4 regions of the Paenibacillus sp. J31R109 genome follow, and region 1 is predicted to be linked to each of the others. Evidence: riboswitches for the same ligand, from Rfam matches in the RefSeq annotation. Region 1 holds a riboswitch; each other region holds the start of a gene.
What was found. A riboswitch is a leader RNA that binds a small molecule or an ion and turns the genes downstream of it on or off. The one in region 1 is predicted to bind cyclic di-AMP.
Positions count from the first base shown of each region.

Region 2: it holds a riboswitch for cyclic di-AMP, as region 1 does, so the genes downstream of both, AC58QT_RS23630 (stalk domain-containing protein) here and AC58QT_RS10385 (hypothetical protein) in region 1, are expected to answer to the same signal.
Region 3: it holds a riboswitch for cyclic di-AMP, as region 1 does, so the genes downstream of both, AC58QT_RS05860 (CAP domain-containing protein) here and AC58QT_RS10385 (hypothetical protein) in region 1, are expected to answer to the same signal.
Region 4: it holds a riboswitch for cyclic di-AMP, as region 1 does, so the genes downstream of both, AC58QT_RS21515 (C40 family peptidase) here and AC58QT_RS10385 (hypothetical protein) in region 1, are expected to answer to the same signal.

Region 1 is NZ_JCAUAR010000003.1:32,707-34,905, forward strand. It holds gene kdpB (potassium-transporting ATPase subunit KdpB) at 1-317, opposite strand, end outside; gene AC58QT_RS10385 (hypothetical protein) at 328-792, opposite strand; cyclic di-AMP (ydaO/yuaA leader) riboswitch at 907-1,076, opposite strand; gene AC58QT_RS10390 (hypothetical protein) at 1,465-1,947, shown strand; gene AC58QT_RS10395 (tannase/feruloyl esterase family alpha/beta hydrolase) at 2,000-2,199, opposite strand, start outside.
Region 2 is NZ_JCAUAR010000010.1:231,596-233,794, forward strand. It holds gene liaF (cell wall-active antibiotics response protein LiaF) at 1-63, opposite strand, end outside; gene AC58QT_RS23620 (hypothetical protein) at 48-188, opposite strand; gene AC58QT_RS23625 (PspA/IM30 family protein) at 357-1,019, opposite strand; cyclic di-AMP (ydaO/yuaA leader) riboswitch at 1,177-1,329, shown strand; gene AC58QT_RS23630 (stalk domain-containing protein) at 1,334-2,125, shown strand.
Region 3 is NZ_JCAUAR010000002.1:60,649-62,847, reverse strand. It holds gene AC58QT_RS05870 (hypothetical protein) at 1-577, shown strand, start outside; gene AC58QT_RS05865 (hypothetical protein) at 564-1,025, shown strand; cyclic di-AMP (ydaO/yuaA leader) riboswitch at 1,137-1,270, shown strand; gene AC58QT_RS05860 (CAP domain-containing protein) at 1,277-1,927, shown strand; gene AC58QT_RS05855 (SRPBCC family protein) at 2,066-2,199, shown strand, end outside.
Region 4 is NZ_JCAUAR010000009.1:26,286-28,484, forward strand. It holds gene AC58QT_RS21510 (hypothetical protein) at 1-668, shown strand, start outside; cyclic di-AMP (ydaO/yuaA leader) riboswitch at 836-974, shown strand; gene AC58QT_RS21515 (C40 family peptidase) at 978-1,448, shown strand; gene AC58QT_RS21520 (MSMEG_1061 family FMN-dependent PPOX-type flavoprotein) at 1,588-2,199, shown strand.

The DNA.
Region 1 (2,199 bases):
GCCTTTAATTCCTTTCTGGTTTTAATTAAGCTGTCCGCGTGTGCCTTCCCTCTTCCTTCAGCCAACGCTTCAGCCAAATTCGCAAATAAAATCGTAATTAATAAAATAATAAATACAGTGAGGTTATATCTGATCTGTGTCTCGGTATGAAAATAATGCGGAAACAGCAGCAATAAACCAATAACAAAAGTGGCCGTTTCCAACACGAAAAGCACGGGATTTCTGATCATTAATCTTGGATTTAATTTCAGTACACTATCATATATGGCTCTAATGACCACTTTTGAATGAAAAGATTGCTGCCATCTTTGATTCATGAAAACCACCCTAGAAAGAGATATACGCCCCAGAATGCTCAAATAAATAATTGCGATCACTTAGAAAACTCAAATCTTCTTTCTGATATGCGCGAGATGCATGTTCAAGCTTTTTGGACAGATCACTTAGTGCTGATTTGATTAAATGTGTGCGTACTTCTCCCCATGCCTCTTGTCTCTGATGAGCGTACTGTATGCCATCTGTCAGGTTCAGTCCTTTGAGTTTCTGAAAAACAGTTGCCCATTGTACAAAATCTCCCTTTAGATTGCCACATGGAATTACGAATTGCCCTAAACCGCATGTTCCAAGATTCGTTGAAATCGTCAGTAAACCGCAATGACAGTCATCACCATGTTCGGGCTGCAGCTTATCGGATAATTCACAATCGAATTGAAAACATTCAATACGGGTAATTCTACATGCTTGCGTACATTCATCGGATTCTCTTACTAGAGTCAGGGGTTCGGGATACATAATAGATTCACTCTCCTCAAATTGTGAACAACAAAAAGAAGCCAAAGAGCAGAGAAACTCTACTCTCGGGCTTCAAAGTCGCATAAGCGCGCTAAGGAAGACTCGAAAAGAAGGTAGTTCTCTCCCAATTCGCTTACGAGGTTAGCTGTCGGATTCGGGCTTGGAAGTGCCCTACTTTGGCAAGCTATGCCTGCTTTAGATTCACCCCGAGAAACCGATTCTATCTCCGATCGGCTTCGGTTGGTTCCCCCGTTTTCCTTGCGGAAACTCAGCGTTTTGCTTCACATCTGTTGTTGTTGAATCGAATGTTACGCCGATTGCTCATAAATGTAAAATGCGTTGGAGACACTTATTTCGCAATCTGTGGCATTCAGCGCTTATGAAAGCGCGTCCAATTAGAAATCATTTGCATTATCGATAGAAATGCTTCGGTTTTCTTTCGTTTTTGCCTACTTTCACAATAATTAGGCTAGTGGCAAACCGACTTTGATAAAGTCGCCAGGTTTGTTTTTATTCAATTTTTATACGTTTGCTAGCCATTCTTTACCCCATTTTTACCCGGTTCAACGTTACAATTATGACATATTCGCTTACAACCGACTTTGAGATTAAGTCAAAAGGAGAAATGTCATGACTTCCTCCCCCCATTATTATTTAGGGATAGCCCCTCATTTGTTAAATCCAATTGATTTGCATTACGAATGGTTTGGTGTCTTATGGCTTGAAGAAGAAAATCATTTTCCCATTATTGTTGGTTACTGGTTTTCTAAAGAAAGGTCCGAAATTACACAAGATGCCACCCTGTCAGGATTCTCAACATGGACCGAAATATCCGATCATCAACTGATTATGAGAATGTACCAATCTATTAGAAACAAGCAGAAAAAACAAGATTGGGAGCATCGCACTCGCTTATCCCTTCGCACTATTTTCAATTCACCTTGGAATGAGGTTTCTCCAGGGTTATATATCATTAAATCCCGTGACACCTACCCCCTTCATGTTTCAGCCATTCTGAAGAAGAAATTCTTTGTTTGGTTAGAACATGCAGCCGTTTGTGAAACCAAGGAAGAGCTTCAAGTGTTTATGCAGCGCGTGCGTGAAGAGCATCAGATGGAAATCTCAATGAAAAACACAAAGCCGAAGTTCCTCTAAGGGAGGAATTTCGGCTTTGTGTTCTATTTCTTTAAGTGATATGGCACCATAGTTAAACAAGATATCGTTCCGCAGGTACCAGAACGCCACCCCGTTCATGATCAATACCTTGATAACTAGTTGGCAAATTCGGATCTCCACCCACGTATTCGGGAAACTTCGGATAAGGGAAAACAGGTCTCTGAAAGCTGATCCCATTCGGAGCAAAACTATCCTTGAACGCCGTTGCGATTAATTTCTCTGGTGCGTTTC
Region 2 (2,199 bases), on a different contig from region 1:
ACCGACTGCAATCAGCACAAGCGCTGTATTTCGGCTGCGGTTATTTTTCATTTCTTCTCCCATCGATGCACCTCCTCTGGCTGCTGCTTCATGTCTTCGTTCATACGATTCTTAGCATACCATAAGAATGGACGACCTCCAAGATGCAAATCCTTATAGGGCAAGGCTTTGCCTTTCATGGAGGTCATGCCCACGTGGCCTCTTTCTTCTGCCCTAACTCGAATTTTTCGAGTTGCAGTGCCTAAGTGGCCTCTTTACTGTTGCCCTAACTCGAATTTTTCGAGTTGCAGAGCCTAAGTGGCCTCTTTCTTCTGCCCTAACTCGAATTTTTCGAGTTGCGAGAGCGAGCGCCAACGCTATTTTCGGTTATGCGGATCTCGCTCATCGCGAGCGCGCTGCTCCTGCTGCCAATCGTGCTGCAGCTTGGTACGCAGCGCGCGCAGTTCATGCTGAAGGTTGCCCCCGGCTTCCTTCAGCGTTTCCTTCGACAGGCGGCCCGCCACGCGGAGCCCCTGCAGCGCTTCCCGGCCCAGCTCGCGGCCGGCGACCTCCAGCTCGCGCCATGTGTCGCGAGCTTCTTTGCTGTGCAGCCCGCTGCGCGGCTGCACATCCTCGGCTGCGTGCCCCGCACGCAGCCCGCGCAGTTCCTCTGCGAGCGCCAGGCACAAGTCCTGGCTGCTCGCGTACTGCGCGCGGTAGTGCTCAGCTGCGGCTTCCTCGCGCAGCTTCTCTTGCAAAGCTAGCCGCGCGAGGTCCTCTTCTCCGGCACGCATGGCAAGCTCCGCCTGCTCGGCGCGGAGCTGCGCCATTTCTTCTGCGCGAGCAATGTTGCTGCGCAAGGCAATCGTCGCCTGAAGCGCATCTTCATAGCGCTCCTCTAATTGAACGATCGTATGGTTCCCCGCATACGCAGTACTTGGATTCGTTTTGCCAATCGTCTCTTGCCAGACGGTTTCAGCCATTTTGCCGATACGGTCAAATATATTAGTAGGATCAATTTCCTGTTTCTTATCATTCATATCCAAATCGCCCCTCATCCTTCATCATACTCCTATCGTAGCTTAATAAATGATGTTCTAAAACCGACTATTGACCGTTTTTGAACCTAGACCTAAGTCTAGTATGAGAGCGGTACAACCATATTTTGGTCGTTGTTCAGGCCTATCGATGATGATAAAATATTTGAAGCCGAGTCTAGTGCGTAAATAAAGGCACTGGTACGGGGGACGAAATACTTGGGGTGAATATTTGCTTCGGCTTGGAGCAGACTAGGGAGAACCTTCTTCCCGAACCCGTCAACTAACCTCGAAGGCTCATGAAGGAGGATTACCAATTGAATAAGCTTACCAAAGGGTTAACTAGCCTGGCTGTTTCACTAACAGTTCTGGCAGGAGGCTTTCTTTCCCCATTTTCAGCTCAAGCAGCTGCAATGGAAGTGAAAGTGCAAGTCAACGATGACCTCATCCATTTCCCTGATGCGCAGCCATTTCTGGATGGCAACGAAATTACCCAAGTCCCGCTCCGGTTCGTAACCGAGAAGCTTGGTTATACAGTGAATTGGAAAAAAGATGGAAATCAGATTGAAGTAACACTAAATAACGACAAACATACGATTACCTTGGTTTCAGGTCAAAAAGAAGCCAGCATTGATCAGGAAACTGTCGAATTGGATGGCCCTTCCCAGTATCAAAATGGACGGGTTTATGTACCGCTTCGTTTCCTTTCCACAGCTACAGGTGTACCTGTCCATTGGGATGCTAGCAGTAAACTAGCTATTCTGAGTAAAGATGGCGGGCAACATGCACCGGATTATCAAGTTTTTGAGTCTACAGCTTATTCATCAGATCCTTCTGAAAACGGTGGGTACGGCGCATTTGATTACATGGGTAATCCACTTGCAGTCGGCACAGTTGCTGTTGATCCATCTGTTATTCCACTTGGTACCAAACTTTATATTGAAGGTTATTCGTTTAATGGTCTTCCGCAAGGCGGCATGTACGTCTATGCAACCGATACCGGTGGCGCCATTAAAGGAAAACGAATGGACATCTTTATCCCTGGCTCGCGAAAATCTTTGCAAAGCTTCGGCATTCAGAAAATTAAAGTGTACCAAATTCCTAATTAATTGCTTGGAAGAGCTGCCCCTTGAGAATCACACAAGGGCAGCTCTTTTTGGTAGGTGAATGTTCCGATGTAATA
Region 3 (2,199 bases), on a different contig from region 1:
CTATTCGTTCAGTGGACAATTCGAGTTGGCTGCTCAAGTCATCGAACCAAGATGGGCATTTGCGTATGCGATCGTATATCTGTTTGCAATATGGGATAGTTATATCAAGGCGATAGATGCGAACAAACAGTATCACCTAGCGAGATTGGAAGGAGCACGGATCACTTCAAATTTGATGAAGCCGTGGACGATTTCGAATATAAGTATCAAAAGACCTGGTGCAGCGCTATTCAGTTCTTTTATTTTCCCAGGGCTTGGACAGCTTTATAACAACCGATTAGCCTTAGGCTTCTACGGTGTCATGTGGTGGTTTATTTATATGACAATGTCACGATCACATGAAGCTTTGCTTTATTTAATATTAGGCAGGGTATCGCAATCGACATCGCTTTTAGACCCCCATTGGCTTTTGTTTATGCCATCCGTCATCTGCGGCGCCATGTATGATGCTTATATGACGGCTGTTGAGCATAATCGCTTATTCCGAATAGAACAGAAGCAATTTCTGACAGAGTCGTATCCTCATTTCTCATTACACCTGTTTGAAAAGGAGAATGACCCACATGTTGATCATTAGTACATTTGAGCATTCGATCGAGGTGGAGGAAGCGCTAGCAGTTCTGGAGAAGTTGGGGCTATCTCGTCAAGAAATGATGACCGTGATGATGGACAATTACCGTGAGACCTCTGATCGTAATTACAATTCGAATCCAAATAAAAAAACATTAGCTTTTGAGGTTGGCATGGCAACATCGACGGGTGCAACGGTTTTGGGGATAAGCTTCGGCTTCATTCTGTACTGGGGACCGATTATTTGGGGCGTTATTTCCGCTATTTGCGGGTTTCTATTAGGTTTTATTATAACAAGAGTGATTCAAACCAAGGTGCTAAAACATACCATTCGAAAGAAAGAACGCCTACCCGAGCTTGCAATAATCATTCAATGCCATGAGGGACGACTTCAAGAGGTACAGCATGTATTGTGGGAATATCAGGCTTTGTCAGTGGGCAAGATTTATAGTTAATTATGGCAGAAATAATAGAGCGGAAACTTTTTGTGTGCTGAAATGGAAAAATTTGAGTCATGTTTTAAGGATAATCACATGATACAATCGGTTAGATCCATTTTGGATCCAAAACTTAGAAGGCCGAAGCTTTTTTGAAGCACGGGGGAACCAATCTTTGGGGTGAAGCCGCCAACGTGCGGCCGGGTGATTACTCTTTGATCCGAATCCGACAGCTAACCTCGCAGGCCGCAAAAAGGAGAGGTTTTTGCATGAAAAGTTATAAAAAGTTTGTCATTACTGGTGCACTAGGTTTGAGTGTCCTTATGGGGGCGAACGCAGCAGGGGCTGCAACGGCAACACATACGGTGTCCGGTAACGATACCATGTGGTTAATATCTAAGCAATATGGCGTTAGTCTAACTGAACTTATTAAAGCCAATCCTCAGGTTGCTAATCCCAATGTCATTTGGTCGGGGATGAAGCTCAACATCCCAGGAAAGACGAGTACGAATGTTGCGGCCAAACCAGCTGTCACACCTGCACCTGCGCAAACTACGTTCGCTAGTCAAGTTGTTAACTTAGTTAACCAAGAGCGGACTAAAGCTGGACTGAAGCCATTAACCAGTAACACCGCACTTACCGCGATGGCGTTGGATAAAGCGAAAGACATGTACAACAAAGGATACTTCGATCATAACTCGCCAACCTACGGTTCTCCTTTTGATATGATGAGCTCCTATGGCATTAGCTATTCCTATGCAGGTGAAAACATTGCAAAAGGTCAGCAAACACCTCAAGCCGTTATGACAGCATGGATGAACAGCGCTGGTCACCGTCAAAATATATTAAGCCCCAACTTCACGCAAATTGGCGTTGCCTATTATAATGGTGAGTGGGTACAGGAATTCATAAGTAACTAATAAGTGAGGCAGCCTTCCTTTGGGGGGCTGTTTTTTCGTATGAAGTTTTGCTTGGAAAAGGAGATAAGTGATGCGTGTCGAATTGGGAACCGACGAGAACCGAGCAAGGAAATTCGAAGGAAACATGAGGAGAACATCATGATAAAAATAGTTACAGAAATCGAGATTGAAGCACCAATTGACATTTGTTTTGATATGGCAAGCAATATAGATATCCATACACAAACCGTTTGGCCTCATACCAAGGAAAGAGCGATCGCCGGAACAACTAG
Region 4 (2,199 bases), on a different contig from region 1:
CCGAGCAGCCAAAACAGGCATTGCAAATCTTCCTAGCTGAAGGCCAGTTTCAGTTAATAAAAACCGATCTTAGCTATTCCTATTTATGGTGGCTAGCTGTCCTCTTGTGTGCTCGCATGCTGATGACGCCACTCCTAAATGGCGGTGTATACTACTCACTTACGCACCCTCATCAGAATGCAGGCTATCGGTTCTTTCGCGGGATGAAAAAACTTATGTTACCGTTTCTGCTCGTGTATCTCGTCCGGATTGCACTTACCCTGTTTCCACTCATCTGGCTGCTACCGAAAGCCTCATATATTCTCGCGCATAGCGGATCCTATGAGCAAGTAATCATCAAACTTCTGCCTTGGATACTCTGTCTCTTTGTCTACGGATTTGTCTTGCAGCTTCTCTTTATGTATGTGCAATTCGCCATCGCGGCTAATCTAGGCATCCTATCTACAGTCATCTCCTTTTTTCGACATTCACTGCCGATTGTCGGACTGGCCATTATTCTGTTAGTAATAACAGGACTTTTAGCAGGGGTAACTGTCACAGCTACCTACATATGGGCTGGACTGCTAGCACTAGTCATTTATCAGCTATATCCCCTATTCCACATTTTCATCCAGATTTGGGGGATTTCTTCTCAATATCAACTGCTTTCTGCCAAAATATCCAATTAATATTCAAAGAAACAGCCAATAGGCAAATATTCCCCCCTCTCTTTGAGAAGGGGGCTTTTTTTTGTCTATTCCTCGAACAATTCCGCTTATTTTTTTGCCTATTATGTAACCATAAAAGAGGAAATTCAAACTTTATGACGAATAAAAAGGACTAGCATCAAAAAACCAAATATTTCATGCCGAATTCCTCAGTTTATGGGGAAACGGGGGAACCACTCCGGGTGAATTGATCTTGCAAGACAGGGATCATAGGGAACCTTCAACCGAACCCTCCAGCTAACCTCGTAGGCACCGGAAGGAGACAAGCAGTTGAAGAAAGTTGTTGGTCTTGTTTTTAGCCTTGTTTTGTTTTTGAGCGTAAGCGTAGGAAGCGTTTTCGCGTCATCCTCTATGGACAACGCAGTCGAAGATCTCGTAGGAACTCCCTACAAATGGGCAGGAACGACAACCAAAGGGTTTGATTGCTCTGGTTTCACATCCTACTTGTTCAATGGTTTCGGCATCGACCTTCCACACAGCTCCAAATCACAAAACAGCGAAGGCTACTGGGTTGACAAAAAGGATCTTCGTAAGGGCGATCTTGTATTTTTCAACACGGATGGCAGCGGCATATCTCATGTAGGCATGTACCTTGGAGATGGTGAATTCGTTCACTCCGCTACAAATCAAGGTGTTGTGAAGAATAAGTTGAGCGAATCCTATTATGCGAAGCGGTATGTATCAGCCAGACGAGTTCTATGGGATGATATCTACAATCAACTAACTGCTGAATCCAAGTAATATTCTCGGCACAGAATGAAGCCCTGCAAGCTTTGCTCGTAAGAGCAGTTTGTAGGGCTTCATTCATTTGAGCGAGAAGATCTGCGTATACTACAATGAATACATAAAGGCCTTCGGCCTCCAGGAAGGATAAGAATACATGGACAGCATAAAAGATCTTACACCCCCACCGTTCCCCGGCATCATTCAATCCATTGATGAGATTCGCGCAGCTATCGGAGAGGCGCATCCAGCAGTCCAAAAGAAAGTGATCAACCAAGTCGACGCGCATGCTAGAGCGTTCATCGCCAAGTCACCCTTATTCTACTTATCTACTTCGCATGCGAATGGACTGTGCGATGTATCACCTCGCGGTGATAGCGCAGGCTTTGTACGCGTTCTAGATGAACATCGCCTTATCTATCCAGAAAGACTGGGAAACCGTCGACTGGACTCGATGCAAAATATGTTAACCAACCCGCAAGTGGGTCTCTTATTCATCATTCCTGGCGTGGACGTGGTGCTTCGCGTCAATGGCCGCGCTTGGCTGACGAAAGATGAGGAGCTATTGTCAACGATGCAGTTAAACGGGAAGTCCCCCATCGCCGCTGTCGGCGTTGAAGTGCAAGAATGCTTCATTCATTGCAGCCGTGCCCTCAAGCTGTCAAAGATTTGGGATTCCTCGACGTGGGTGCCTGAGAAAGAGCATCCAGACAGCATGGAAATGTTCCGCGCCCATCTAGCATTAAACGGAGTTCCGCTAGAAGAGTAG